4 regions of the Micromonospora sp. NPDC049044 genome follow, and region 2 is predicted to be linked to each of the others. Evidence: riboswitches for the same ligand, from Rfam matches in the RefSeq annotation. Region 2 holds a riboswitch; each other region holds the start of a gene.
The links. Region 2 has a riboswitch for cyclic di-AMP ahead of AB0B85_RS11570 (transglycosylase family protein). Riboswitches for the same ligand answer to the same signal wherever they lie in the genome.

Region 1: another riboswitch for cyclic di-AMP. It lies ahead of AB0B85_RS29600 (NlpC/P60 family protein); the one in region 2 lies ahead of AB0B85_RS11570 (transglycosylase family protein).
Region 3: another riboswitch for cyclic di-AMP. It lies ahead of AB0B85_RS10780 (hypothetical protein); the one in region 2 lies ahead of AB0B85_RS11570 (transglycosylase family protein).
Region 4: another riboswitch for cyclic di-AMP. It lies ahead of AB0B85_RS06450 (C39 family peptidase); the one in region 2 lies ahead of AB0B85_RS11570 (transglycosylase family protein).

The regions. Positions count from the first base shown of each region.
Region 1 is NZ_JBEZFA010000049.1:13,183-20,442, reverse strand. Features, by position in the region: gene AB0B85_RS29635 (transcriptional regulator) at 1-150, shown strand, start outside; gene AB0B85_RS29630 (hypothetical protein) at 276-779, opposite strand; gene AB0B85_RS29625 (NAD-dependent epimerase/dehydratase family protein) at 995-1,927, shown strand; gene AB0B85_RS29620 (hypothetical protein) at 1,992-2,270, opposite strand; tRNA gene AB0B85_RS29615 (tRNA-Gly) at 2,443-2,516, opposite strand; gene AB0B85_RS29610 (pyridoxamine 5'-phosphate oxidase family protein) at 2,840-3,403, opposite strand; gene dcd (dCTP deaminase) at 3,503-4,081, shown strand; gene AB0B85_RS29600 (NlpC/P60 family protein) at 4,144-5,184, opposite strand; cyclic di-AMP (ydaO/yuaA leader) riboswitch at 5,198-5,333, opposite strand; gene AB0B85_RS29595 (N-acetylmuramoyl-L-alanine amidase) at 5,568-7,260, shown strand, end outside.
Region 2 is NZ_JBEZFA010000011.1:43,084-50,343, reverse strand. Features, by position in the region: gene AB0B85_RS11590 (YafY family protein) at 1-67, opposite strand, end outside; gene AB0B85_RS11585 (VOC family protein) at 163-600, shown strand; gene dinB (DNA polymerase IV) at 659-1,846, shown strand; gene AB0B85_RS11575 (hypothetical protein) at 1,971-2,339, shown strand; gene AB0B85_RS11570 (transglycosylase family protein) at 2,467-3,132, opposite strand; cyclic di-AMP (ydaO/yuaA leader) riboswitch at 3,132-3,304, opposite strand; gene AB0B85_RS11565 (nitrilase-related carbon-nitrogen hydrolase) at 3,404-4,858, opposite strand; gene AB0B85_RS11560 (histidine kinase) at 4,969-6,096, shown strand; gene AB0B85_RS11555 (response regulator transcription factor) at 6,096-6,749, shown strand; gene htpG (molecular chaperone HtpG) at 6,856-7,260, opposite strand, start outside.
Region 3 is NZ_JBEZFA010000010.1:89,224-96,483, forward strand. Features, by position in the region: gene AB0B85_RS10760 (5'/3'-nucleotidase SurE) at 1-137, opposite strand, end outside; gene AB0B85_RS10765 (PfkB family carbohydrate kinase) at 137-1,111, opposite strand; gene AB0B85_RS10770 (SRPBCC family protein) at 1,297-1,764, shown strand; gene AB0B85_RS10775 (hypothetical protein) at 1,983-2,489, opposite strand; gene AB0B85_RS10780 (hypothetical protein) at 2,690-3,706, opposite strand; cyclic di-AMP (ydaO/yuaA leader) riboswitch at 3,763-3,894, opposite strand; gene AB0B85_RS10785 (cation diffusion facilitator family transporter) at 4,006-4,923, opposite strand; gene AB0B85_RS10790 (AAA family ATPase) at 5,032-7,146, opposite strand; gene AB0B85_RS10795 (alpha/beta hydrolase) at 7,255-7,260, opposite strand, start outside.
Region 4 is NZ_JBEZFA010000006.1:38,260-45,519, reverse strand. Features, by position in the region: gene pseI (pseudaminic acid synthase) at 1-789, opposite strand, end outside; gene AB0B85_RS06470 (glycosyltransferase) at 920-2,089, opposite strand; gene AB0B85_RS06465 (acyltransferase) at 2,387-3,694, shown strand; gene AB0B85_RS06460 (hypothetical protein) at 3,783-4,166, shown strand; gene AB0B85_RS06455 (hypothetical protein) at 4,301-5,071, shown strand; cyclic di-AMP (ydaO/yuaA leader) riboswitch at 5,356-5,497, shown strand; gene AB0B85_RS06450 (C39 family peptidase) at 5,728-6,576, shown strand; gene AB0B85_RS06445 (alpha/beta fold hydrolase) at 6,710-7,260, shown strand, end outside.

The DNA.
Region 1 (7,260 bases), on a different contig from region 2:
CAACTCATCCAGATCGAAAGGGGCTATCACGGGCGCCGGCCCAAGACCTGGATCAGGATCACCGCGCAGGGGCAGGCCGCGCTTACCGCCGAGATCGAGGCCCTGCGGGAACTCCTTCGACGCCACCAGGGGTTCCGGGCCGGCACCTGACGGCCAGCCGGGGCCGGGCCGCAACAGCCGGAAGACCACGTGGTGCGAGCGTTCGCCGCACTGGAGGAGCTGACCACGCCTGCGGCGTCGAGGCCGCAGCGCGCGGTGTCACCGACCGGCCAGCGCTAGCTGTCGGTGCCGGCGCCTGCGTCGAGCGCGCCACTGGCACCTGCCCGCACCCGGGTGAGGAACGCCAACACGAGCAGCAGCACCGCGCCCCCGGCACCGATGAGAATCGCGTACGGCGCGGCGACGTCAAGCACGCTGATCCAGGTCGGCGTCGTGTCGTCGTGGACAATGCCCAGTTGGTTCGGGTCGCTGCCGTCGTTCGGCGTGGCCAGCACCCCGGCAGCGCCGTAGGCGGCGAGCACCCCGCAGACCCACGCGATGACGCCCGGCCACCTCGATCCGGCGACGGCGACCCGCCGTGCCGCGATCCACAAGATCGGCAGCAGCACCGCCGTCAGGACCAACCGCAGGTAGGCGAAGACTTCCTCCATGAGGGAGGCGAGCGACCCGCTCATGCTGCTGCCATAGTTGAACAGCTCGTTGAAGTGCACGAGGTCCCAGACCGTCCCGGCGGCACGGAGCAGCAGCCCGACGCTGAGCACGGCAATGGGGAGCGGCATCCAGGTGAGGTGCTGTCGATCTCGGGGTAGCGCGCTAACCGTCACGGCGACCAATCTATAAGGCAGTTGTCAGTAGAGGGTGCCACCGTCGACAGTTCATGCCATGCCGGGCAGCACCTATCGGCCACTTAACCGACCTTTCCGGGCAGTGCGCCTAGTGGCCGCTGCTGGCAGGCCGACCACTGGCGCGTCGCCCGCCATTCCAAGGAGGGGTCATGCACGTGTTGGTGCTGGGCGGTACCCAGTTCGTCGGCCGTGCCATCGTGACGACGCTGCTCGATGACCACGAGGTCACCGTACTCAACAGGGGTTCCAGGCCTTTGTGGGATCCGCGGATTCGGCAGCTCGTCGCGGACCGCAACGACGCCGCGCAGCTGAGGGAACTGAACCTGGCGGGCTTCGACGCGGTCGTCGACGTCTCGGGCACCGAACCTCATCATGTCACCAATGTGCTCGCGGCCCTGCCGGAGCCTCAGCAGCTGCGCTATGTCTTCATCAGCTCGGCCGCCGTCTACAACCGGTCGGTGGCGTCACCGCCGTTCCAGGAGACCGACCAGGCCGACGGCGATGCCATCTGGGGCGGTTACGGCGAGGCGAAAGCGGAGTGCGAGGCCGCGCTGCGAGGCGCCTGCGACACCGGTCTGACCGTCCTGCGGCCGCCCTACGTCTACGGTCCGCACAATCCGGAGCCGCGCGAGCAGTTCCTGTGGGCTCGCTTCCTGGCTGGCCAGCCGGTCTTCGTCCCCGGAGACGGTGGCACCCGCATCCAGTTCTGCCACGTCCAAGCGCTCGCCCAGGTGGTGGCCGCCGCGTGCGCGGGCCAGCTGGGTGCGGGAACGTTCAACGTGGGCGAGCCGGCCAGCTACACCCTGCGCGAGTACCTCGCGATCCTCGGGGAGGTCGCCGGAGTACGGCCCACGGTGGTCCCCGCCCCGGACCCCTCCGTCCGCGCGCGTGACTACTTCCCGTTTCGCGACGCAGAACTGGTGCTCGACGTGAGCCGGCTCGCCACGCACGTGCTGGTGAACCACGACGACCTGGTCACCGGTCTGACCAAGACGCTCACCTGGTTTCGCGAGAACGGCGACATCAGCGACGAACCGACCGCGCAGGAGTTGGCCTGGCGAGCCACGACCCGATGGCAGTAGCGGGCAGCGAACCTTCGCGCCGGAATTGGCCCGGTCCAATGGCGCGCGAGACCCCTCGAATCGCCTACCCGCCGCTCGGCGTTCCGCCGTCACTTCCGTAGGCCGCATCCGCCGCCAGACCATCGTTGCCGCCACCGCCCTTGCCGCGAAGCGTGCCCCGCCCAGTACGACGCCCATCCCGAGCGATTTGGCGGGTAGCGGCCCGTGCCGCCCGCAGCACCGCCTCCCGGTCCTGCTGCGAAGCAGCCTGCCTTCGCCGTCGTACGAACATCGTCACCAATGCGGCCAGCCCGCACACCAGCGCGAGGAACAACAGCCCCGATGCCGCCCAAACGACAGTCATGCCTGGACGGTAGATGGTGCACCCAAGGCATGTCATCGGTCAGGCAGCGGTGGAGGCCTTACCGGATCGGGGCCGCGCTTCGACGTCGCCGGCATCGTCCAGCCGCATGATCCTCGACCGTGAACATCGAAGGCCCTGGCCGGGACTGTCGTCCTGGCCAGGGCCTTGATCGTGGAGCGGGTGACGGGAATCGAACCCGCACTGTCAGCTTGGGAAGCTGATGTTCTGCCATTGAACTACACCCGCAAGCGGCACCACTGTACCCGAGTCGTCGAGCCTGTGCACCCAGGTACCCCGGCCCGCCGATTGTCCGCGCGCCGCTCCGCCTCGGCCGGCCCACGTTGATCCACTCGGCTTCCTGAAAGTCGGGGCATCCGAGCGGCCGGGATACCGCGACTTCACCAAAACCGAGTCGATCACCCCCGGCAGCGACCCACGAGGCGCGGCTCGCGGGCGGCACGGCACGGCACGGCCTCGCGGGCGGCACGGCGCGGGCGGCGCAGGGCGGGCGTACAGACGGTGCCGGCTCCGTCGGGGACGGAGCCGGCACGGACTGTCTCTGGTCGTGGTCAGGCGGCAGTGCACTGGACGTCACGGCTGCGGCGGGTCGGGCGGGACTGCGGGACGGCGAGCGGCGCGGCGGCCGTCGTCGGCGACGGGGCGTGCGGGTCGAGCCAGACCCGAACGGCCGGCCGACCCGGCGCGAGGCCCGGAATGCCGGCGGTGTGCTGCTCGCGACGGGTCAGCATCGCCACGTCGACGGTGAACTCGAACAGTTGCCAGTCGACCCGTGGCTCGGCGCGGGCGCCCTGGGCCAACCGGGCGACACGCGCCGGATCGGTCACCGGACGGGCACGGCCAGCCACATACGCCTCGTCGTCGCTCTCCTCCGGCGGGAACGAGTGCAGCGCGTAGCGGCCGTCGCGTTCGAGGTCACGGCGCTTCGGGGAGTCGATGATGAAGCAGAACAGGCCCTCGTCGGTGATGACCGGGGAGACCGGGTGGACCCGGGGCCCGCCGTCGGCGCGGACGGTGGCCAGGTAGCCGAAGCCCGGCCCGTACTGCTGGAGGAGAACGCGGATCCCGTCGGCGAGTCGGGGCTCGTCGGCGGCGAATTCGGACCAGGAAGCCATGCGAGCATTCTATCGAACAAATGTACGAGCAGCGACCTCGACGCGCTGGTCACCGGCACCGAATCCGGCCAGTTTTGGCAGCGCGGCTATGGTGGTCCGATGCTGCTCTCCGACCGCGACCTGGTCTCCGAGATCAAGGCCGGCACGCTGGGCCTGGAGCCGTTCGAGCCCACCCTGGTCCAACCCTCAAGCATCGACGTACGGCTGGACCGGCTGTTCCGGGTCTTCAACAACCACCTCTACACCCACATCGACCCGGCGATGCAGCAGGACGACCTGACGTCGGCGGTCGAGGTGCCCGACGGGGAGCCGTTCGTGCTGCACCCCGGGGAGTTCGTGCTCGCCTCGACGCTTGAGGTCATCTCGCTGGGCGACCAGCTCGCCGGCCGGCTGGAGGGCAAGAGTTCGCTGGGGCGGCTCGGGTTGCTCACGCACTCCACCGCCGGCTTCATCGACCCCGGCTTCTCCGGTCACGTCACGCTTGAACTCTCCAACGTGGCGAACCTGCCGATCACCCTCTGGCCAGGGATGAAGATCGGGCAGCTCTGCATCTTCCGGCTCTCCTCGCCGGCCGAGCACCCGTACGGCTCGGCGGTCTACGGATCTCGTTACCAGGGCCAGCGGGGTCCGACGCCGAGCCGCGCCTGGCAGCACTGGCGCACCTGGCCGACCCGCTGACCCCGTGACGACGAGGGCCCGCCGCGACGAATCGCGACGGGCCCTTCGGTCAACACCCTCGATCAGGCTGGGCGGCCGTAGCTGTGGATCGGGCCGTCGTCGACCTTCTTCATCTTGACCGGTTGACCGGCCTGCGAGGCGTGCACCACCCAGCCGCCGCCGACGTACATGCCGACGTGGTGGATGTCGCTGTAGTAGAAGACCAGGTCACCGGGGCGCAGGTCGGCCCTGCTGACGTTCTTGGTGACGCGGCTCTGCGCGGCGGCGTTGTGGGGCAGTGACACCCCGGCCTTCGCCCAGGCGGCAAGCATCAGCCCGGAGCAGTCGTACGAGTTCGGTCCCTCGGCACCCCAGACGTAGGGCTTGCCGATCTGCGCGCAGGCGAACTTGACGGCCGTGCCCGCGGCGCCGCCGGGATAGCTGCCGGGGCAGGGCGCCGGGCGCAACGGACCGCCACCACCGCTGCCGTACACCTTGAGGCGCAGCTTCTGCAGCTTGTCGATCTCCTCGTTGATCTGCTTCTTCTTCGCCGCCAGTTGCGCCTCGGTGCGGGTCAACTGGGCCACCATCTGGTCGAGTGGAGCCTTCTGCCCGGCCAACTTGTCGCGCAGGTCGGCCACCTCGCGGACGTCCTGCTGCTGGTTGTGCGCGAAGCGGTCGAGCAGTTCGAGTTGACCGACCACCTCACTCGGTGACCGGCTGCCCAGCACCGCGTTGACGGTAAGCACGTTCTCGCCCTTGTAGGCCCGCACGGCCAGGGCACTGACCTTGTCCATCGCGGCGTCGACCTGACGCTCGAGCGGGGCGATCCGGGCGGCCAGCGCCTCGGCCTGCCTGCGCTTGGCGGCGAGGTCGATCCGGGTGGCGTTGTGCTGTTCGATGATCGGCTCGAGCTTGTTCCAGTCGGCGTCGATCTGGCGCTCGATCTCGGCGACGGACGGGTCGGCGTGGGCCGCCGTGGCGCTGCCGGTCAGGACGACGGCGACGCCGGCCAGTGCGGCGAGCGCGGTGGTGAAGCGGGACCAGCGTGAACGCGGCACGATCGACGTCGGGCCGGCTGCTGCCGACCGCTCGGACGACGGCCGCGGGGCATGGAGTGCCACCGGGGTTCCGTACTCCTTCTTCCTGACCGCCTACCGGGTTAGCTGACGGGTTCGGGCGGGAAGTCGGCGCCCTACCGCAGTGGCTGCGGATTCACCCCGGGGGACATGGGTCCCCGGTTCGTTCGGAAACGACTCGGCGGTGTCGGTCCGTTACCGCCCGGGCTGGACGGAGCTGCTATCGGGCCGACGAATGACCAGAGTAGAGACGCTTGTTACCACTTCGCAACCCGTGCGGCCGTGACACTCCGTACCGATCGGAGAGGGTCACCGACCGTACATGAAAATTTCTTTCCCTCCTTGTCGATGGATGGAAAGGTATTGACGCGGACTCCCGGGCGGCGCGAAGGTGACCTCACCTTCACCCGCGCAATACAGGGGGTTCAATGCATCGTCCAACCCTGCTCGCCGCGACGGTGGCCGCCGTGGTCGCCGCCGCGACCACTGTTCCGCTACCTGCCAACGCCACGACCGCACCAACGACCGACCGCCAGCAGCAGTACGCCGCCGCGGCGGCCGAGTACGGCGTACCGACCGACGTGCTGCTCGGCGTCTCCTACCTGGAGTCCCGCTGGGACAGCAACGCCGGCACCCCCAGCACCAGCGGCGGTTACGGCCCCATGCACCTGACCGACGCCCGACACGTGGCCGCACTGCTGGTGGGCGGTCACCACGACACCGGTACCGAGGACCCGCGCGGCGACGACTCCCGTACCGCGCTGGCACCCGCGCCCCGGCCGGCCGAGGACCCGGCGCCACCCGCCGCCGCGTTGCAGACAGTGGACGCCGCCGCCGCGCTCACCGGCGCGACAGCCGACGCGCTGCGCACCGACGCCTCCGTCAACATCCGGGGCGGCGCCGCGCTGCTGGCGTCGTACCAGCGGGAGTTGGGCGCGCCGGTCGGCGCCGGCACCGACCCGGCCAGCTGGTACGGCGCGGTGGCCCGCTACGCCGGCGCGGACAGCGCCGACGCGGCGGCGGCCTTCGCCGACGAGGTCTTCACCACCATCGGCGCCGGAGAGTCCCGGGTGACCGACGACGGCCAGCGGGTCGCGCTGCCGGCCCGGGCGATCCGCCCGCAACGCTCCTGGCTGGACCGACTGGGTCTGCGCCGGCTCGCCCGACCGGACGGGCTGGAATGCCCCCGGACCATCTCCTGCGAGTGGATTCCGGCGCCCTACGCGGCGTTCGGCGACGGGGACTACGGCAACCATGACCTGTCCGACCGGCCCGCCCGGCAGAAGATCGAGTACATAGTCATCCACGACACCGAGGGAAGCTGGGCCACCACCCTGCAACTCGTGCAGGACCCGACCTACGTGAGCTGGCACTACACGCTGCGCTCGGTGGACGGGCACATCGCTCAGCACGTCAAGACCAAGGACGTCGCCTGGCACGCCGGCAACTGGTACGTCAACGCCAAGTCGGTCGGGTTGGAACACGAGGGCTTCGCGGCGCAGGGCACCTGGTACACCGAGGCGATGTACCGGACGTCGGCGAAACTGGTCCGGCACCTCGCGCTGCGGTTGGGCATCCCGCTGGACCGCCAGCACATCATCGGCCACGACAACGTGCCCGGCACCACCGCCGCGACCGTCCGTGGCATGCACTGGGACACCGGTCCGTACTGGGACTGGACCCACTACTTCGAACTGCTGCACGCGCCCCGGTTGGACACCGGTACCCCGGCCACCGGACTGGTCCGGATCGACCCGGACTTCACCACCAACCAGCCCGCGTTCGTCGGCTGCGTCACCGCCGGTGTGCCGTGCGCGCCGCGCGGCTCCTCGGCGGTGGTGCTGCGCTCCGCGCCGGCTGCGGACGCGCCACTTGTGAACGACATCGCGCTGCGCCCCGACGGCACCCCGAACACGATGGAGGTGTCGGACCACGGTGCCCGTGCCTCCGCCGGCCAGACGTACGCGCTGGCCGGCCGGCAGGGTGACTGGACGGCGATCTGGTACCTCGGGCAGCGGGCCTGGTTCCACAACCCGGCGTCCGCGCCCACCGCCAGCTGGACAGTCGGCCTGGTGGCCACCCCGAAGCCCGGCCGGACCACCATTCCGGTGTACGGGCGGG
Region 2 (7,260 bases):
AGGACGGTCGCCGTTGCAGCAGCGCCAGCAGCCGAAGGACCCGCTCGGTGGTCGCCTCGACGCTCATCCGTCGATCGTTTCACGGATAGCGGAACATCCCTGTCCGCTATCCGCGAGAGGCTTCGGACCATGACCGACCAGACCAGGAAACAGGGAGCCGAGATGGCCCGCGACATCCAGATCACGTTCGACTGCGCCGACCCGGCCGCACTGGCGACGTTCTGGGCCGAGGCGCTCCGCTACCAGGTGCAGCCTCCCCCCGGAGACTTCGAGTCGTGGGACCAGGCCCTCGAAGCGATGGGAGTGCCCCCGGAGCGCCGCAACGACGCCTCGGCGGTGGTCGACCCCGACGGCTCGGGTCCTCGGCTGTTCTTCCAGCGAGTGCCGGAGCCCAAGCAGGTCAAGAACCGGGTACACGTCGATGTGCGGGCCGCTCCCGGGCTGGCCGGCGACGAGCGGATGGCGGCCCTGGAAACGGAGGCGGACCGGCTCGTCGCGCACGGGGCCACCCGGCTCACCCGGCACGAGCCCGCTCCCCCGCTGGGGGCCGGTCACCTCGTCATGGCCGACCCCGAGGGCAACGAGTTCTGCCTGGACTGACATGGGCGTTCGCCCAGCTCACCGCCGTCGCCGCCGGACGTCATGCGAACATGTGTACGTGTCGTCCGGCGCCCACATCCTGCACGCCGACCTGGACGCGTTCTACGCGTCGGTCGAGCAGCGTGACGACCCGCGCCTGCGCGGGCGGCCGGTCATCGTCGGCGGGGGCGTGGTCCTCGCGGCCAGCTACGAGGCGAAGGCCCGGGGCGTACGCAGCGCGATGGGTGGCCAGCAGGCGCGCCGGCTGTGCCCGGAGGCGATAGTGGTGCCGCCCCGGATGTCGGCGTACACGGCGGCGAGCCGCGCGGTCTTCGAGATCTTCCGGCAGACCACCCCGCTTGTCGAGGGGCTCTCCATCGACGAGGCGTTCCTGGACGTGGGTGGCCTGCGGCGGCTGGTCGGGTCGCCGACCGAGATCGCCGAGCGGCTGCGCCGGGAGGTCTGGGCCGGGGTCCACCTACCGATCACGGTGGGGGTGGCCCGCACGAAGTTCCTGGCGAAGGTGGCCAGTGGGGTGGCGAAGCCGGACGGGCTGCTGGTTGTCGCACCGGACGCCGAGGTGGCGTTCCTGCACCCGCTGCCGGTCGAGCGGCTGTGGGGCGTCGGCCCGGTCACCTCGGCGAAGTTGCGGGCGCACCGGATCCGTACCGTCGGCGAGGTGGCGCGGCTCGGCGAGGCCGCGTTGGTGTCTCTGCTCGGGTCCGGCTCCGGGCGGCACCTGCACGCCCTGGCGCACAACCGTGACCCACGCGCGGTGCAGGTCGGTCGACGACGCGGATCGATGGGTGCCCAGCACGCACTGAGCCGCAGCCCGCACGCCCCGGCGGAGTTGGACGCCATCCTCGCCGGCCTTGTCGACCGGGTCTCCCGGCGGATGCGCGCGGCCGGGCGGGCCGGGCGCACAGTGGTGCTGCGGCTGCGTTTCGGCGACTACACCCGGGCGACCCGCTCGCACACAGTGGACAAGGCGACAGCCGACACGACCCCGTTGCTCGCCGCCGCGCGGGCGCTGTTGCGGGCGGCCCAGCCCGAGATCGACAGTCGTGGTGTCACGCTGATCGGTGTCTCGGTGGGCAATCTGGACGACAGCCCGGTGCAGCCGGAGCTGCCGTTCCACAGCGACCCGGGTGCGGAGCTGGACGCCGCTGTGGACGCGGTCCGCGACCGGTTCGGATCGGCGGCGCTCACCCGGGCGGTGCTGCTCGGCCGGGAGCCGGGCGTCGAGATGCCGCTGCTGCCGGATTGACCGATCTGCGTGCGGTGTCCATCCGAAGAGGTGCGATCGGAGACACATCACAGCAGGTCGGCGGTTTAGCCGGCGGCTGACGGGTGACCCTTGGGGGGTACAGCCTGACAAGGGGGGACCCAGCATGTCCGACGACACCAGCAACCGAGTGAGCCGCAACGCCGAGCGCCCGCACGACGTGACCGACCCGCTGCTCTGGCAGTTGGCGATCGATGTGCTGAGCGCCCACGAGCCGGACGACGAGGGTCACTGCCGCAACCTCCAGTGCGCCGGGCAGTCCTGGCCCTGTGCGGCCCGCGCCGGCGCCGAGCAGTCGATACGCCTGGCCCGCAGCACACCCGCCCCGGTCGAGACGACCACCGACGGCGGCGACAGCGAGGAGGGCGGCACGGGTTGGTCCGGGGAGAGCAGCGCACCGGCTCCCCGGTGGGGCTGGAACGCCGGTCCGGTCACGTCGCACCGAGGGCCGAAGGCGTCCGCGTCCGCGGCGTGACGGCCTTCCCCCGGGGGTACGAGCGCGCGGGGCTGATTGGCATCACACGCACGAACGCTCGGCCGGTGATCCGGCCGAGCGTTCGCGTGTCATCCGTCAGAGGCTGAGCCGCTGCGTCGGGAAACGATCAGAGGCTGAGCCGCTGACCCGGGAAGATCAGGCCCGGGTCGGCCCCGATCAGCTGCCGGTTGTGCTCGTACAGCGCCTGCCAACCGCCGGTCACCCGGTGGCCGTCAGCGATCTCCGACAGGGTGTCCCCCGGCTTGACCAGGTACGTCTGGCCGCCGGTGGTCGGCGCGGTGCGTTCGTGGCTGCGGGTCGCCGGCTGCTCGCCGCGCGACGGCCGCTCGGTGGGCTTGGTCGACTTCGTGGTGGGCTTGGTCGACTTGGTGGTGGGCTTGGTCGACTTCGTGGCCGAGCCGCCGGTCGATCCGCCCTTCTTGCCGCAGGTCGGCCAGGCGCCGATGCCCTGCCCGTCGAGTACCTTCTCGGCGATCGCGATCTGCTCGCCGCGGCTGGCCAGGTCGGCGCGGGCGGCGTACTTCTTGCCGCCGTAACCGGCCCAGGTGCTCTGGGAGAACTGCAGTCCGCCGTAGTAGCCGTTCCCGGTGTTGATCTTCCAGTTGCCGCCGGACTCGCACTTGGCGATCGCGTCCCAGTTGACCGCGGCCTGCGCCGGGGCGGCCGGCCCGAAGAGGGCGACGGCGCCGGTGACCGCACCGACAGCCAGGGTGCCGACGGCGAGGCGGCGGGTGGTGACCCGTCGATGACGGGGGGTGTAGACAGACGTCATGTGAGCTTCCTCCACGCCGGCGAGGTGAGCTGTCGGGTTCGGGCCGAGGAGCCCGGCCGCACGGTGGCGGCTTCACCCCGAGGTGACATGCACCGAGGAACGTGTGGGTCCCCCGCTCCTGCCCGGTGACTGGGTTCCGACGACCGGGGGCAGGATTTGGCGTTGCCGGCCGTGGTGTCCGCGTTGGCGAACCCGACCGACGTTAGGCACGGTCGGTGACGATCGCCCAACCCCTGTGAACTTCTTCACCGGGGCACGCTGGAGAGTCCGCTCAGCGGTTGCGGGCCTGGTGACTCTGTGCAGTGACCACCATGGACCGTTTGCGATCAGCTGTCCTCCTGGAGCCAGACGCCGACCCCTCGACGGCGACGACCAACAAGACCAGGGACAACAACGGAAACCAATCTCCCGTACGCGAGTAGACAGTGCCCCATCCGGTGGTCGGAGCGGCCGTTACCAGCAACTCCGCGTCACCGGCGCTGACGTCACCCAGCAGTCTGCCGCCGCCGTCGCTTACCGTCAGCCGGCCCAACTCGGCGGCGCGGACCACTGTGATTCCGTTCTCCACACCCCGGACCATTGCGATGCGACCGTGCAGCCAACCGTCGGAGGTGAAGTCCAGGGCGGGGACGAGCAGCACCGAGGCGCCCTCCGCCCGATACCGCCGGACCAGGCCGGGATAGTCGAGGTCCTTGCAGATGGCAACGCCGAACCGCCCGTTCACGATGACGTCGTCGTCGCCCGGCGTCAGCCACTCCTCCAGGCCGGGGACCAGATGCTGTTTCTGGTACGTCGTGACGCCGCCATCCGGGTCCAGCACCAGCGCGACGTTGCTGGCCGTGCCGGCCCGCCACAGCACCGTGCCGACGACGATCTGGGCCCCGGCCTGCCGCAGCGCGTCCACGAGCAGGGGCAGGGTCGTGTCCGTCACGGCGAACACCTTCTCCGGCAGCACCACGATCCGTGCCCCACGGGCGGTCAGGTCCGCCACCCGCGCGGCGTACCGGGCGAGCAGGTCCCGGCCGGACGGTTCGTCGATCGGGAGCCCGTCCGTGGACTGCCGCAGGGCGAGCAGACCGACGGTAAGCGGCTCGGCCGGGTCGGCTGAACGACCCAGTGACCAGGCCGACCACCCGCCGGCGCCGAGCAGGAGGGCGAGCAGGCAGGCGAGGGCGGTGCGGTCGAGCCGGCCGGTGCCTGTTGGCAGTGCGCTGCCGAGCACGGCGGCGACAGCGATCGGGACGGCGAGCAGCAGGTAGGTGACGCCCCAGACGCCGGTGAGCGCGGTCATCTGGATGACCGGCCGGACGTCGGCCTGCGTGTAGGCGAGACTCCACCACGCCCCCTGCGGGAACAGGTGCGACGCCGCGTACTCGCCGAGCACCCACAGTGCCGGCACGGTGAGGACGGCGCGCACGGTTCGCCCCCGCAGCAGCAGGGCACGGGCGAGCACTACCGTGCCGGCCGCCAGGCCGAGGCCGAGGCCGAGCACGGCGGCGACCGCGGGGACCGGAAGGCCCAGGGTGCCGTGGTAGTACCTGACCATGTCGAGCTGCCCGATCGACCAGGCGAGGATCGTCGCGCCGAGCGCGGTCCTCCGGCGTACCCGCACCGAGGCGAGGATCAGCGGGATCGGGGCGAGCCAGGTCAACGCGGCAACGGGGTGCAGCCCGCACCCGCCGAGCCAGAGCAGGCCACTGAGGAGCGCGGCGACGATCGTCATCATGCGCCAATCGTGTGGCGAGGGTTGGCCGGTGCGGATCGCCGTACGCGGTGGAGGTGTTCTGGTCCTGTGGAGGGAGGCGCGGAGGAACCGGGCCGGACGATACTGCCGACGTGAAGCGGTACGTCAATCTCGCTGTCACGGTGGCCGCCGTCGCCGCGACAGTGCTGCCGGCCGTGGCCGACGGGCCACCCGCCTGGTGGGTGCTGCCGCTGGCGGTCGCGTCCTCGGTCCCGGTGCTGTGGCGGGACCGCGCGCTGGTCCCGGTCGCCGTCGTGGTGGGGGTCGCCACGACGGTCTCGGCCTCGCTCGGCGCGCCCCCGCTGCTGCCGGTCGGCCCGCTCGTCTGCGTCTACACGTTCGCGGCGCGATCCTCGCTTGCGGTCCGCCTGCTCGGCATCGTGCTCACCGCCGCCGGCCTGCTGTTCTCGCTGCTGTATCCGCACCCGGACGTGGAGGTGCTGCGCTACCTGTCGGTCGCCTACCTCTTCTCGTACGCCCTGGGGACCAGCGCCCGGGCCCGCCGTACCCACGCCCAGGCCCGCGCCGAACGGGATCGCCGCGTCGCCGGTGACCTCGCGGCGGCAGTGCTGCGCGAACGCGCCCGGATCGCCCGCGACCTGCACGACATCCTCACCCACGCGGTCGGCGTCATGGTCGTGCAGGCGGAGGCGGGGCCGCTGCTGGTGCGCGACCAACCCGAACGCGCCGACGCCGCGTTCGCCGCCATCGCGGCCACCGGCAGGGACGCGGCCACCCAGCTGCGCCGCGCGGTCGGCAGCCTGCGTGAACCCGCCGACGAACCGTTCGACCAGCCGGGACTGGCCCAGCTCCCCGTCCTTGTCGACCGTGTCCGCGCCACCGGCCTCGACGCCGTCCTCGAGGTCACCTCCGGGACGCCGTTCGGGGGTGCCTCCCCGTCGCCGTTCGCGCCACCCGCGGACGTCGGGGTCGCGGCGTACCGGATCGTGCAGGAGTCCCTTACCAACGTGGTCCGGCACGCCGGGGCGCGATCGGTCCACGTCCTGCTGGACCACGCACCTGACTCGCTCACCGTGTCGATCACCGATGACGGCAGCGGCGACCGGGCGGCCGGCACCGGCATGCCCGGGTACGGGATCGTCGGCATGCGCGAGCGGGCCCAGGCCTGCGGGGGAAGCCTGCGCACCGGCCCGGCGTCCGACGGGCACGGCTTCACTGTCACCGCCACCCTGCCCCTGCCGGCGTCGGCGGTCGGCTGATGCTGCGCGTCGTGCTCGCCGACGATCAGGACCTGTTCCGGGCCGGGTTCGCGACGATCCTCGGCGCCGAGCCGGACATCGAGGTGGTCGCCGAGGCCGCCGACGGCGCGGGCGCCGTGCGTGCCGCTCTCGACCACCGACCCGACGTCGTCCTGATGGACATGCGGATGCCCGTCCTCGACGGGGTCGCCGCGACCCGCCAGGTCTGCGCCCGTACGCCGAGCCGGGTCCTCGCCCTGACCATGTTCGACACCGACGACTACCTGTACGCGGCGTTGCGTGCCGGCGCCAGCGGCTTCCTGCTCAAGGACGCACCCCGGGCCGACCTGGTGAACGCGGTCCGCGTGGTCGCCGCCGGCGACGCGTTGCTCGCCCCCGGCGTCACCGCACGGGTGATCGGCGAACTGCACCGGCGCGGTCACCCGGATCCGGCGCGGGCCGCCGCGGTGACCGCGCTCACCGCTCGCGAGACGGACGTGCTGCGCCTGATCGCGGCGGGTCTGTCCAACGCCGAGATCGCCGCCCACCACCACCTCAGCGAGCACACGGTGAAGACGCACGTCGGCAACCTGCTCGCCAAACTCAACCTGCGCGACCGCGCCCAGGCGGTGATGGTCGCCTACGAGTCCGGTCTGGTGATTCCCGGTCAGTGACCCGCGGCGGTCCAGCCCCGTCGATCATGGAGTTGTGGTGCCCGTTGCGCCCTACGACGGGCGCTTTGTCGCCCAGCACAACTCCATGATCGACGAGTCACGCCAGTTACAGGGTGCGCGCCAGCCGGTCGGCGAGCGTGCGGGTGAAGCGGGCCGGGTCGGTCAGCTCGCCACCCTCGGCGAGCACCGCCAGGCCGTAGAGCAGCTCGGCGGTCTCGGCCAGAGCCGCCGTGTCGGTGCCCTGCTCGTGGGCCTTGCGCAGCCCGGAGACCAGCGGGTGACCGGGATTGATCTCCAGGATCCGCTTGGTCGGGGGAATCTCGTGCCCCATCGCCCGGTACATCTTCTCCAGGGTCGGGGTGAGGTCGTGGGCGTCGCCGACGACGCAGGCCGGTGAGGTGGTCAGCCGGGACGACAGGCGGACCTCCCGGACGCTGTCGGTCAGGGTGGTGCCCAGCCAGTCGAGCAGCGCGGCGAACTCCTGTCGCTGCTGCTCGCGCTCGGCCTCGGC
Region 3 (7,260 bases), on a different contig from region 2:
GCGCTCGTGCCGCTCGCCTCCTCCAGCGGCGCGGCGACCACCACGTCCAGGCCCCGCTGCACCGCCGCCCAGGCCAGGGCCTGAATGCCGGGCGCGGCGATCCCGTCGTCGTTGGTGATCAGCACCCGCAGCATCATCACTCCACCACCCGGTCGGCCAACTCGTCAGGGGTGGTCCGCTCCTGGGGTCGGCTGTCCGCTGGCACCAGCCGGACCCGGTCGACCAGGCCGGTGATCGAGTCCAGTCGTCCGGTGCCGAGACCGTGCCGGGTCACGTTCAGCGCCCCGGCGGCGGCGCCGGTGCGGATGGCGGTCCGGATGTCCCCGCCGCGGGCCACGACGGCGGCCACCCCGGCGGTCATCGAGTCGCCCGCGCCGCGGGGGTCGGCGGCCTCCAGGCGGGGCATCTCGACCTCGAACAGTTCCCCGTCGATGAGCGCCAGCGCTGGCTGCTCGGCCCGGCTCACCACCACCGTCTCGGCGCCGGCGGCGTGGAGTTCGTACATGGTCCGGGTCAGCTCCAGGCTGTCGTCGCTGCGGGCGCGGCCGTCGCGGATCAGCTCCTCGTGACTCACCTTGAGGAAGAACACGCCGCTCTCCAGCACCGCGCCGAGGTGATCACCGGAGAGGTCGACGACCACCCGGCCGCCGTTGGCGGCGAGGTCGGCGGCGAAGCGCCGGTACAGGTCGGCCGGGACCAGCCACGGCTCGTTCGGCCCACTGAGGACGCTCACCGCGGCCTGTAGGCCCTCGCCGAGGGCCAGGTTGTACAGCTCGTCCAACTCGTGCCGGCTCAGCGGCTGCCCGGGTACGTCGGCGATCTCCTGGCGCGAGCCGCCCCGGCGGTCGTGCACGTACCCGCCGCTGCCGGAGTCACGGACCACCACCTTGAGGTCCACTCCCTCGCTCACCAGGAGCGGCTCCAGCACCTGCCCGATCTCGCCGCCGAGGGCGGCGCAGAGCACCACGTCGACACCGAGTGACATGACCATCCGGGCCTGCCAGACGCCCTGCCCGCCGGGGTGCAGGTGCAGCTCGGGGTGGTCGTTCGGCTGGTCCACGGTGACCGTGAGCTGCGGGGTGGGCGCGAAGACCATCACGTGCCCGCTCATCCGTCGTCGCCACTCATGCTGTCGCCCTTCAGTCGGTCGGGTGAATCCTCACTAACCGACCCTAATGGGACAACTGGGGACGCGGCCTCCCATCGACAGGTGTTGGCCCGACATCGGCGGCCGTCGGGCGTTGCCAGCCAGACATCGGTACGGGACGATCGTGCGACAACGACGGTGGGAGACGTGTGCTCAGCAGCGATACCTTCGGCTACACCGTCCAGGCCCGGTGCTCGCCGGACGAGGCGGCGGCGTTGCTCAGCGACCTGACCCGACAGGGCGAGCTGCATCCGCTGATCGTGCGGGTCCGGGAACTGCCGCCCCGACCCGGTGCCCGGGCCAGCTACACGATCAACGACAGGCTGGTGGCCGGCCCGCTCCGCTTCCGGACCACGTACCACGCGGACGTGCTGATCAGCGAGGCCGACGAGATCGTCACGGTGGCCCGCCAGTGGCCCGCCACCACGGTGCGCAACCACACCCGACTGCGCGCCGAGTCGGAAGGCCTGGTCCGGATCGATGTCGAGATCACCCTGACCGCGCCGACGCCACTGTTCCGGTACGCGTTCCGCCAGGCGCGCTCCGCGCACCTCGCCCTCGCCGCCCGGCTCGGCCCGGCCCTCGACCGCGCCGGCGACCCCCCACCCTCGTCCTGACCCCACCCCGCCTCGACCAGCCCACCCCCGCCCTCGCGGCCCAGCTCATGATCGTGCTCGATCGTGGATGTAGTGGCCTGTGGGCGGGAGGATGCCACCGGATCCAGGTTCTAGCGCGGTCGTGGCAGCGCGGTCGTGGCAGCGCGGTCGTCGCAGCATGGACATCGCGGCGCGGCCGGGGCAGCGCGATCGTCGCGCCATCGGCATCGCGGCGCGGGTCAGTGCGGCGTGGTCACCGGGGTGCTCTCACGGGCGGGGCGGGCGACGGGACGTCGGCCCCAGGGCTTGTAGGTGGACAGCACCGTCGCAATGATCATCAGGCTGGTCGAGACGGCGGGGGCGATCACCAGGTCGGCGCGGTCCCGGGTGGGAAGGGCGGCGCCCACCGCACCGGCGTGCCGCAGGTTCGGCGTGAGCAGGAACAGCACCAGTCCGACCATCACGGTGGTGAGCACGAGCTTGGCCAGCACCCAGCGATAGCGCCACAGGCCCCACGGGGTGAGGAGCGCGCTGGCGACCCCGACCAGCCAGACCAGGACGCTCAGCGGCGCGAACAGCACAGTGCCGACCAGCGCCATGGCCGGGTAGACCACCGCCGGGTCGGCGCCACGCTGCACGGCGATGCCGAGGGTGAGGAGCACGAGGTCGGCACCGAGCCAGCCGAGCGAGGTGACCAGATGCAGTGCGAGCAGGCCCTTGCGGGTGGTGGGTGGGATCCGAGGCATACCGCGATGCTGCCCGCCGACCCGGGCCGGGTCGTCCGACCGCCGACGTCATCCAGGGTACGCCCGGCGACGTAGCCGGCCCCGGCGACGGCATCGCCCGCCCGCATGGTCAACACGACATCACCGACTCCGGGGTATCCCGTTGACCGGACACCCCGGAGTCGGCGAACACGAGTGGATCACCCGCCGGACACCGGGGGTCAGTAGACCGACAGGTGTACGTGGTTGGTGTGGTCGGTGGACGGGGTGCCGCCCGCGCCGCTGTACGACTTCCACCCACTGCTGGGCAGCCAGATCTGCCGGTACCAGATCACGTACAGCACGGCGAGCTGGTCGGCGTTGCGGATGAAGTACGCGGCCAGGTTGTTGCCGTACGTCTTGTCGCCGCCGGTGGCGTTGCCGCCGAAGCCATCCTTCTGGGCCGCGAAGTCGCAGGCCCGGCCCTTGGGGTGTTCGCCGGAGCCGCTGGGGCGGTGGCAGGAGACGTACCTGGTGAAGCCGGCGGCCTTGGCCTGGTTGAGCGCGTGCAGGGTGCGCGGGGTGATGCAGCCGCTGGCGGGGGTGGGGTCGTTGACGCTGCACGATTCGGATGGCCAGGAGCCGTCGGAGTTGCGGGGTGCGGCCTTCGCGTTCGCCGTGGAGGTGCCCCGGTTGGAACCGCTGTCGGCGGTGGTCTGCGGCTTGGGGGCGTTGGCCACGGCCAGCGCCCGTTCGGCCTGGTCCTTGCGCTTGGCCATCACCGCTACCTGCTTGCGCTCTTCGACGATCTCGCCGTTCAGGGCGGCCCGGGTGCGATTGGCCTGGTCCTTGGTGGCGAGTAGATCGCGCAGCACCCGGTCCTCGTTGGCGGCCACCGCCTCCAGCGCGGCGGCCCGGTCCATGAAGCCCTCCGGGCTGTTGCTGTTGAGCAGCGCCGACACCGTGCCGAGCCGGCCGGTGCGGTACGCCACGTCGGCGATCTGGCCGACCTTGCCGTCGCGCTGGGCGAGCTCGACCTCGATGGTCTTCAGCTGGGTGGCGAGCTGCTGTTGCCGCTGCACGGAGGTGTCCAGCGCGCGTTTCGCGTCCAGGTAGCCCTTGCTGGCGGCCTCAAGTTGGGCGCGTAGCGAGGGGGTGCCGCCCTCCTCGTCGGAGTCGGGGGCGGCGGCGGCCCGCAGGCCGGTCGGGGGAGCGGCCGAGGCGGTGCCGGCCGGGAGCGCGACGCCGAGGGCGAACATCGCGACGATCAGGGCCGCCAGTCGGGCGGCGGGTGGTCGTGCTGGTGCCACTGCGCATGTCCTTCCGTCAGCCGCCGACCGGGTTAGCTGTCGGGTTCGGGACGGAAGATCCCTACCGCTGACGCGGATGCACCCCAGGAACGTGGTTCCCCGGTTCGCCCGGCTGGGCGATTAGGCGGCGACCGCCACCGGCGCCTGGAGGGCGCCGCCTGGTGGAGGCCGGGACCGAGCCTACCGGTGCCGGTGGGGCGGCTGCAGCCGTTGTGACGGACGGTGCGTGCGTCGTCACGAACGAATTGTCACCACTCGATCGAGCCGCACGCTCCGGTGGCGGCGCCGGGCTCGATCTGCAACGTCGCGTGTTCGATCCGGAAGTCGTCGTGCAGGGCGGTACGCGCCGCGGTGAGCACCGCGCCGACCTCCGCGTCGGGTGCCATGGTCAGGTGCGCGGACGCCACGTCCATGCCCGAGGTGAGCGTCCAGACGTGCAGGTCGTGCACCTCGACCACGCCGGGGACCGCGGCCAGTCGGTCATGCACGGCGGTCACCTGGAGGTGCTTCGGGGCGGCCTGGACCAGAATCCGGACGGCGGCGCGGGCCAGCCGCCAGGTGCGCGGCAGGATGAACGCGCCGATGGCGACCGCGACGAGTGGATCGGCCCACCACCAGTCGGTGCCGGCGATGAGCAGCGCCGCGCCGATCACGCCCAACGAGCCGAGCAGGTCGCCGAGCACCTCCAGGTAGGCGCCCTGGAGGTTGATGCTCTCCCGGGCGCCGGCGCGAAGCAGGGCGAAGGCGACGATGTTCGCGAGCAGGCCGAGGACGGCCACCGCGAGCATTGGTCCGGTGACGACCTCGTGCGGGTCCCCGAATCGGCGGATCGCCTCGATCAGCACGTAGACGGCGACGCCGGAGAGCAGGACGGCGTTGGCGAGCGCGGCGAGCACCTCGAGTCGGTAGAGCCCGAAGGTGCGCTGCGGGTCGCCGGTGGCCCGCCGGGTCGCGGTGATCGCGGCGAGTGCCATGCCGATGCCGAGCACGTCGGTGAACATGTGCCCGGCGTCGGAGAGCAGGGCGAGCGAGCCGGTGTGCAGGGCGGCCACCGCCTCGACCACCATCAGGGTGGCGAGCAGCCCGAACGCCGCCCAGAGTCGGCCCCTGTGCTGGTGTGCGGCATTGGCGACCGACCCATGGTGGTGGTCATGACCTGCGCCCACGAGATCCACCTTCCGCCGCCGGTCGGGGCCCGGTCAAATGTATGTTCACATCGCTATGTATGCAACTATGAGGTAGACCACCGGCCCAGCAGGCAGGTTTGCCCCGGATCAGTCGGTCGGATCGATTGTGGTGAGCCGCTGCGTGGCCCGGGAAAGCGCCACGTACAGGGTGCGTACCCCCGCGCCCGGATCGGCCCGGATCTCGCTCGGGGCGACGAGCACGACCCCGTCGTACTCCATGCCCTTGGCCTCCAGGCTGGTCACCACCTGCAGGCGCGGCGCGTCGAGCGCGTCGAGCCAACCGGCGACCTCGTCGCGGCGGGGGACCGGAGTGATCACCCCGACCGTGCCCTCCACCTCGGCCAGCAGCCCGGCGGCCGCCTTCACGACGGCGGTCTCCAACCCGGTCGCGGGCACCACCAGCTCGACCGGATCGACCCCGGTGGAGCGCACGGCGGTCGGTAGCGGCAGGTCAGGGTAGAGCCGGCGGATCTCCGCCGCCGCCACCGCGAAGATCTCCGCCGAGTTGCGGTAGTTGGTGGTGAGCGTGAAGTCGTGTCGCTTACGCCGGCCCAGGGCCTGGTCCCGAGCCCGGGTCAGCTCCTCCGGATCACCGGTCCACGCGGTCTGCGCGGGGTCACCCACCACCGTCCAGGAGGCCAGCCGGCCACGCCGCCCGACCATCCGCCACTGCATCGGTGAGACGTCCTGCGCCTCGTCCACCACCACGTGCGCGTACTCCCGGTAGTCCTCCGGGCGCTCCCGGGCCGCCGCTCGGGCCGCGCGCTGCCTGTCGCTCGCGGTGCTCAGCTCGCGTACGCCGCCAGCGAGTTGGAACGGGTCGCGGCGGGCCTTGGCCGGCTGCGCCGGCTTGCCGAGCAACGCGTCCAACTCGTCGAGCAGCGCGATGTCGGCGATGGTCAACCCGGCGGAGTCCAGACTCCGGTACGCCGCGCCGAGCAGCCGGATCTCGTCGGTGGAGAGAATCCCGGCAGCGTACCGGCGCAGCCGCTCCGGCCGGGCCAGCCAACCCAGCACGTGCCGCGGGTGCAGCCGGGGCCACCACGCCTTGAGAAACTCCCGGAACTCGGCCCGCTCGGCGATCTCCGCCTCGAAGGTCCGCTGCTCCGGCAGGCGAACGCCCACCTCGCGGGCCTGCGCCCAGAGCGCGCCGAACACGCCGTCGAAGCCGGCCCGGCGCACCTCGTTGCGGCGGGCGCCGCGGTGCAGCGCGCGGTCCCGGATCCGGTCCAGCTCGTCCCGGTTCAACCGCAGCAGCGTGCCCCGGTAGAGCAGTCGCAGCTCACCCGGGCCGCCCGGCACCGCGTCCCGGACCGCGCGTTCCAGCACCCGGCGCATCCGCAGCGAGCCCTTCACCGCTGCCACCTCGGGCGGGTCGGTACGGGTGGCGGTCATCCCCGGAAAGAGAGTGCCGAGCGAGTGCAGGGTGGCGGTGTCCTCGCCGAGCGACGGCAACACCGAGGCGATGTACTCGACGAACACCCCCGACGGGCCGACCACCAGGATCCCGCCACCGGCGTAGCGGCTGCGGTCGGAGTAGAGCAGGAACGCCGCCCGGTGCAGGGCGACGGCGGTCTTACCGGTGCCCGGACCGCCCGCGACGATCGTCACCCCGGAGCCGGGCGAACGGATCGCCTCGTCCTGCTCCCGTTGGATGGTCGCCACGATGTCCCGCATGCCCCGGCCGGTCGCCTTGGACAGGGTGGCCAGCAGCGCGCCGTCGCCGACGACTGTCATCCCCTCCGGGGCCGCGCTCGGGTCCAGCAGGTCATCCTCGATCCGGGTGACCCGCTCGGCCCGGGACTGGATCGTGCGGCGACGCACCACGTCCAGCGGCTGCGCCGGGGTGGCCTGGTAGAAGGCGGCGGCGGCGGGCGCCCGCCAGTCGACGACGAGCGTGCTGGCGTCCTCGTCGCGGATCCCGAGCCGCCCCACGTGCAGCACCTGCCGGTCGCGCAGGTCCAGCCGGCCGAAGACCAACCCCTCGTACTCGGCGTCCAGGACGTGCCGCCGTTGCGCCGCGTGGAAGACCATCGCGTCGCGCTCGACCAACGCGCCGAACGTGCCCACCCGGGCCATCCGGTAGCCGTCACGCTCGGCCCGGACCGCCGAGCGCCGCAGTTCGGCCAATCGGGCGTACACCCGGTCAAGGTGTCGTTGCTCGACGGCAATCTCCTGCTCAAGGCCGGTCTGGTCGGTCAACGCACGCTCCTTCGAAGGTCGCCGGCAGGGGGCGGGAACCGCGCAAGCCAACCGCAGAAGGGTACGGCCCCAGGCCGGGCCCGCGACGCGCGAGGTGCGCGAACGCGCTCAGAC
Region 4 (7,260 bases), on a different contig from region 2:
CGCCGTCAGCTCCGCCGGGTTCAGCGAGAAGTCCGAGTCCACGCCACCGTCGGCCCGGTCCAGGGTGACGTGCTTCTCGATGAAACAGGCACCGAGCGCCACCGAGGCGACCGCCACCCCGATGCCGGGCGTGTGGTCGGAGAGCCCGACCGGCACGTCGAACGCGCCAGCCAGCACCGGCAGCCGACGCAGGTTGCTGTCGGCCGGTGGTGCCGGGTAGGACGCGGTGCAGGCCAGCAGGACGATGCCCGCAGCGCCGCCGGCCCGGGCGGTGCGCACCGCGGCGTCGATCTCGGCGACCGTCGCCATCCCCGTGGAGATCACCATCGGCTTGCCGGTGCTGGCCACGAGCCGGATCAGCGGCAGGTCGACAAGCTCCGAAGAAGCGATCTTGTACGCGGGCGCGTCAAGCGACTCCAGCAACTCCACAGCTGTCGCGTCGAACGGTGACGAGAAGACGGTCAGGCCACGCTCGCGGGCCCGCTCGAAGATCGGTGCGTGCCACTCGTACGGGGTGTGCGCCCGCTCGTAGAGGCGGTACAGGTTCTCCCCACCCCACAACTCGTGCCCGCTGGAGATCCGGAACGCCGGTGTGTCGACGTCGATCGTGATCGTGTCCGGCCGGTACGTCTGGAGCTTCAGCGCGTGCGCCCCGCTCGCGGCCACCGCGTCGACGATGGACAGCGCCCGGTTCAGGTCACCGTTGTGGTTGCCGGACATCTCGGCCACCACGAACGGTCGCTCCCCGGCACCGACCAGGTGTGGTCCGATCTTGATTGTCGCCGTCATTCCGACCTCTGTTCCGGTATGCCCGCACCCGCGTGCGGTGGTGCTGCTGTCGTCGTCCACCCGGCGGGCGGACGACCTGGAAAACACGTGTACCGGGAGTCGAGTCGACTCCCGGCCTGGCCTGCGGTGCTCACGGCAGCCGGCCCCCGGCCAGTGCGTCCCGCCGCTCCGCCGCGATCCCGCTGCCCCGAATCGCCGCGACGTCCGCCCCTCGACCCGGGTCCTCGTCGGCGCTCACCGGACCGACCGCGACGCCGACGGCCCCCCGCGGGGCACCGCGGCGCAGGCGACCCGCGACCCGGTGCGCCTGACGCAGCGCCGAGTACGCCAGCCAGTCACCCCGCCCGACCAGGCGGTGCTTGAGCCCGGTCACCCCGGCGGGCAGCGGATAGCCACCGGCAGGCAGGTACCGGCGGTAGTGCTCGGCGGCCCGGTGGAAGAAGTCCCGCCGCAGGTGCGGGTGCAGCCGGTCGTCGTTGCCCACCACCACCAGGTAGTGGCTGATCATCAGTTGGAACAGTTCGGCCTGCAACCGCTCGTCCGGGTGCCGGCGGGCGACCCAGTCCAACAGGCGCTCGTACTGGGCGAACGCGTCGAAGTGCCGGCCACTGCGGGTGGAGGTGATCGCGCCGTGCCGACCCTGCCGGTAGAGGTAGCAGACCCGGTTCAGCACAGAGATCTTCTCCGCGCCGATCAGCAGCGGATGGCTGAACGGGATGTCCTCGTACCAGCCGGGGAAGAACCGCAGCTCCAACTGGTCCAGGAAGTCCCGGCGGACCACCTTGTTCCAGGCGGTGTGCTGCACCCGCAGCAGTTGCGGCTGGTCGCCCAGGCGGGTCACGCCGGCGATTCCGTGCAGCAGGTGACTGCTCGCGTCGACCTCCCGCCGGCCGTCCTCGTGCACCCGCAGGTGGTCGAGCATCAGCACGTCGGGCTGGTGCTGGCGCAGCCGGTCCAGCACGGCCGGGATCGTGCCCGGCGGCACCCAGTCGTCGCTGTCGATGAACCAGACGTACCGGCCGGTGGCCACGTCGAGCCCGGCGTTGCGGGCCAGGCCCAGACCCACGTTGCTGCTCAGGTGCACGACGCGGACCCGGTCGTGTCCGGCCGCGTACGCGCGGAGCATGTCGCCGCAGCCGTCCGGTGAGGCGTCGTCGACGGCGATCAACTCGACCGCGTCCGACTCGCCGGCCGGAATGTCGGCCCGGATCGATTCGAGGCACTGGTACAGGTACGCCTCGACGCCGTACACGGGCACGACGATGCTCAGCAGCGGTGCGTGCGTCGGCTCATTGACCACGCCGCCACCTTCGACGACCTGGGTGGCCGGCCCCGGAACCGCACGTGGCCGCCGATGGTGGAGTCGCTGAACTCCCGCCCAGCGGAAGGTTAACGCCGACCGGTCGGCGCCGGCCCCGACCCGGGTGCGGCGGGCCGGTAACCGGTGGGACACGTCCGGTTCACCCGGGAGTGACCCGGTAGGGTGCCCCGGGTGCGGCCCTGCCGGGTCGTCGCGGGCGTCGCTGTCGTGCCGTCCACGCCGCGCCGAGGAGGATACGAACGTGCTGGTGACCCTGCCAAGCCTCGGCATCCGCCCATGACGAGCGCCGCCGCGACGTCAACCGCCAGGCCCGTCCCCGCTCCGTCCCGGCTGCCCTCGCTCACCGGGCTGCGGTGGATCGCCGCGCTGCTGGTCTTCGGGTTCCACGCGGGCACCATGCGGATCATCGCCGAGCCGGACTACAAGGCGGTGGTCGACAAGTTGTTCAGCCTCGGCCTGTCCGGGGTGCAGTTCTTCTTCATCCTCAGCGGATTCGTGCTGGTCTGGTCGGCCCGGGCCGGCGACTCCCGGCGTACCTTCTGGCGGCGACGAATTGCCAAGATCTACCCCAACCACCTGGTGCTGTGGGGGGCGACGTTGCTTGTCGCCTGGTGGTTCGCCGACCCGGTGCTGCCGGCCGCCGCGCTGGAGAACCTGCTGTTGTTGCAGGCCTGGGACCCCCGGCCGGGCTGGTTCTACAGCATCAACACGGTGAGCTGGTCGCTCTCCTGCGAGTTCTTCTTCTACCTCTGCCTGCCGCTGGTGCTGCCGCTGCTGCGCCGGGCCCGGCCGAAGCTGCTCTGGGCGCTCGTCGTCGCGATGCCACTGCTGATCCTCGCGCTCTGGCCGGCCCAGCACCTGGTGCCGGAGGTGAGCCGCTGGTGGTTCACCCAGATCTTCCCGCCGGCCCGGTCGCTGGAGTTCTGGTTGGGCGCGGTGGCGGCCGAGTTGATGCGCCGGGGTCTCTGGCGTGGCCCCGGGCTGACCTGGGCCAGCGTCATCTTCGTGGGTGTCTGGGCGGCCGCCGCGCAGTGGATTCCCGCGGAGTTGTGGACCACGTTGCTCGCTGTCGCGTACCTGCTTGTCATCACCGCCGCCGCGGACGCGGACGTGCGGGACCGGCGGTCGCCGTGGCGGTCCCGGCCGCTGGTCTGGCTCGGCGAGGTCTCCTTCGCCTTCTACCTGGTCCACGTGCTGGTGATGACGAGCGTGCTGCGCTTCACCGGCGACTGGGGGACCGGCTTCGCGGGTTGGCGCGGCCCGGCCGTGGTGCTCGGTTTCCTGCTGGTGACCCTGCTCCTCGCCGCGCTGCTGCACCGCTACGTGGAAACCCCGATGATGCGCCGGCTCGCACCGCGCCGTCCGGCCCGATCGGCGTCCATCCCCGGACAACGCACCGCCGCGACGCGGACCAGCGGCACCGCCGCGACCCGGACCAGCGGCACCGTCGCGACGCGGACCAGCGGCACCGCCGCGACGCGGACCAGCGGCACCGCCGCCGAGACCGACGGCGCGGGGACCCGGACCGAGGCCGACGGGCCCGACCAGACCGGCAGCCGATCAACGTACGCGGACACCCGCTGACGCCGTCCGACCTGGTCAACGGGTGCGGCGGCGCGTCGACACGCCCGTGGTCGATGCGCCACTGTCGGCACGACGGTAGCGTGGTGACGTGCTTCCGGTCGCGCTCACCTGTCCGCTGTGGTGGGTGGCGCGCTTGACGACCCGGGTGCTGACCAGCCTCGCCGTCGTCGCGGCCCTGGCGCTCGGCGCCGGTCCGGCCTCGGCCGCCGCGCCAACGTCGCACCCCGGCGTCACGTCGAGCGTGACCGCCGGGTCGCACCCGAGCGCCGCATCGAGCGTGCGCGTCGTGTCGGGTGCGGGTGCCGCCGAGGAGGCCCTCCCGGCCTGGTCGCTCGACGCGCAGCCGACGCTCCCCGAGGGTCTGGGTGCCGCCGCGACCGCCGCGCTGCCGGTGCGCCTGGCCGGGCCCGACCGGCGGTCCCTCGTCGACGCCTCCAGCGGTAGGACACCCCGGGGTCCACCCGGGCGCTGAGCCACCGGGGCAGGCGCCCCGTCGCCGCACCCTGTCGATCCACCAGCTCCGCCTTCCCGCCGATCCGTGGCCCGCCGTGGCCCGCTGGCCGGCGGGGCTCCCCATCGCTCTGTTTCCTCCGCGAGGTGCCGACCATGGAGACCGCCGTCTTCTACCAGTTCGTAACCGAGGTGCCGCAGGCCGCTGCGATCTGGTCGGCCCTGCTCCTGCTCGCGCTGGGCGTGCTGGCCGTGCTTGTCGCCCGGCCCGAACGGGACCGGCCCACCGACGACCCGTCCCCGGCCGCACCGACGGCGCGCGAGGTGGCCGCGGCCGAACTCCTCGACAGACGCCGGTACGCCGAGGAGGTCGCCGTCGCCGCCGCTGGCGCGGCCAGGACGGCCCAGCGGCGACGCGATGCCTGGCTGACCAGTCAGGAAGCTGTGGAACGCGCCTGGACGCGGTACGACGAGGCGGACACGGCCGCCCGCCGCTTCGCGGGTTGCGGGGCGCTACCCACCCCGGACACCCCCCGCACCCCCGCTGAGTACGCCGCCCGGGAGCGCTACCTGCACCGCGCGGCGATGGCGGCGTACTGGCGTGGCGACCTGAGCATGGCCCAGCTCAGCGATGTGTTCGGACACCGGCGGGGCTGGGACCCCCGGCGGCACCCGGTCGAGCAGGAAGCGCTGCTCAGTCGGTCGATCCGGGAGGAGAGACGGGCCGACTACCAGGCCGCCGCCGACGCGGAGCGGGCCCTGTGGCGGGCTGCGGAGTTGGCCGCCGAGTCGGCGCGCAGCCTTGCCGAGGAGGCCGCAGCGGCAGCGGCCCGGCTGCGGCCGAGTCGGGCGCCCGCGCGCCGGCTGGTCCGCGGGGCGGTGCGTCCCGCCGTCGTGGCACGCTGGCGCCCAGCCCGTGTGGGTTGAGCCCGATCCGTTATGTGAGCCCGCTCACGGGATTCCAGAATCGGGCGTCCGGCACGTTCGGCTCGATTGTTCACGGCGTTCTGGCCGCACTCTCGGCGACCTGTCCGGTTGTGGCCCGTAGGCGTCGCCGTAACCGCTTGTCCCATCGAGTCACGTCATCGGCAATACGCGCAGAAATTGCCGTGCAGTTTCGGGTTTACGCAGGTGGGCCTGGCTTGGCACCGTGTGGTTGGGCCAGTAGTGTCGTCCCGTCCGGTGCGGTAATCGATCGCAAGACGCGACGCCGCGCCGACCCGCTCAATCGTGATGAACGAACCGGGGACCCATCAGTAAGTCCGGGGTGAATCCGCGAGCATCGGCCCGCGGTAGGGCGATCTTCCCGCCCGAATCCGTCAGCTAACCCGGTAGGCGGTGTCGGAAGGAGTTCCATTCTCGTGCAGCACCTCCCCACCCCTCGGCTGTTCCCTCGCCTCCACGGCGCAGCGGTGCCCCCGCTCATTCGTCAAGCGACGGTGAGCTGACCCCCGGGTCATCGCCTAACCGCCCGGCCCCGCCGGGCGTCCCCTGAGCGGTTCACCATCCGCGGACCACAGTCCGCGCGCTGGCGCCTGCCCGGATGCCGGTCCGGCCCCCGGTGTGCCGCTCTCCCCCCGACCGTGGAGGACCCCGTGAAGCACACCCTGCAGCGTCAGCTCCGTCGCATCGCGACCGAGCGCCCGTACCAGATCATCGCCGCCTCCGCCGCGGCCCTCGTGATCGCCGGCACCACCGGCACCCTGCTCACCACCGCCGACGACGCGCCGGCCGACCAGCGCACCGCGACCACAGTCGCCGAGCTGCGCAGCGACGTCGCCGCCTCCCGTGGCGAGGTGCGCGACGCCTCCCCGTCGGCCACCGCAGCGCCGACAAGCGCCGCCCCGGCCACCAGCGCCGCCGCGCCCGCCGCCAAGGCCACGAGCAACCCGGACCTCACCCGTAAGCCGACGCCGCCGAAGCCGCCCGCGACCAAGGTGCTCGACTACGAGTACCAGGCGCAGAACACCTACTACAACTGCGGTCCGGCGGCCACCCGTAACGCGCTCAGCGCCGCCGGGATCGACCGTACCCAGGAGGAACTCGGCGCCGAGCTGGGCACCACCGAGATGGGCACCAACTCGGCCGAGGACACCACCCGGGTGCTCAACGCCGAGGTGAAGGGCTCCCCGTACCGGACCCGGATGTTCGCCGGCGCGCCCAGCCCGGCGCAGATGGACCGCCTCCAGGCCGATGTCGTCAAGGCCATCACCGACGGCCGGGGCGTTGTCGCGAACGTCGTCGGCGACGCCACCGACACCGACGGCGGCTGGCACTCCTACGGCGGCGGGCACTACATCGCCGTCGTGGGTTACAAGGACAACGGCCGTACGGTGCGCATCGCCGACTCGGCCAACGCTGCCGACCCGTCGTACTGGATCACCACCATCGACCTGGCCAACTGGATCGCCAGCCGGGGCTACTCCGCCTGACCCGGGCACGCTGGACCGCAGCGGGCGCCGTCCCCCACAAGGGGCCGGCGCCCGCTGCGTCTTCCACGGCGGTCCGCGGTACGCCCCGTCGACGACTCTCGTACCGGGCCGGGAACCGTGGGAGACTGCGGCCGTGGTGGATGAATCGGGTGGTCACGCCGGTCGAGGGCCGGTCCTGCTGCTGTTGCACGGGATGGGCGCGACCGGTGACGTGTGGTTGCCCTGGGCGCCGCATCTGGCCCACCACTGGCCCGGTCGGTGGCTGGCACCGGACCTCGCCGGTCACGGCTGGGCGTCGCCGCTGCCGTCGTACTCCTTCGCCGGCTTCGCCCAGCGGATCGCGCAGGCACTCGCCCCCGACGACCGGCTCGTCGTGCTCGGGCACTCGCTGGGTGGCGTGGTCGGCCTCGCGTTGGCCGCGCGCGACGCCGGGATGCCGGTGGACGCGGTGGTCGGGTTGGGCATCAAGGCGCTCTGGTCACCAGCCGAGCTGGAACATGCCGCTGAGCTGGCCGCCCGCCCGGTGAGCTGGTTCGCCAGCCGTACCGAGGCGGCCCGTCGCTACCTGCGCGTCTCCGGGCTGACCGGTCTGCTCCCGCCGGACCATCCGGTGGTGGACGCCGGCCTTCGTCAGGTCGACGGTCGCTGGCGTCTGGCCATGGACCCGACCGCGTTCGCCGTCGG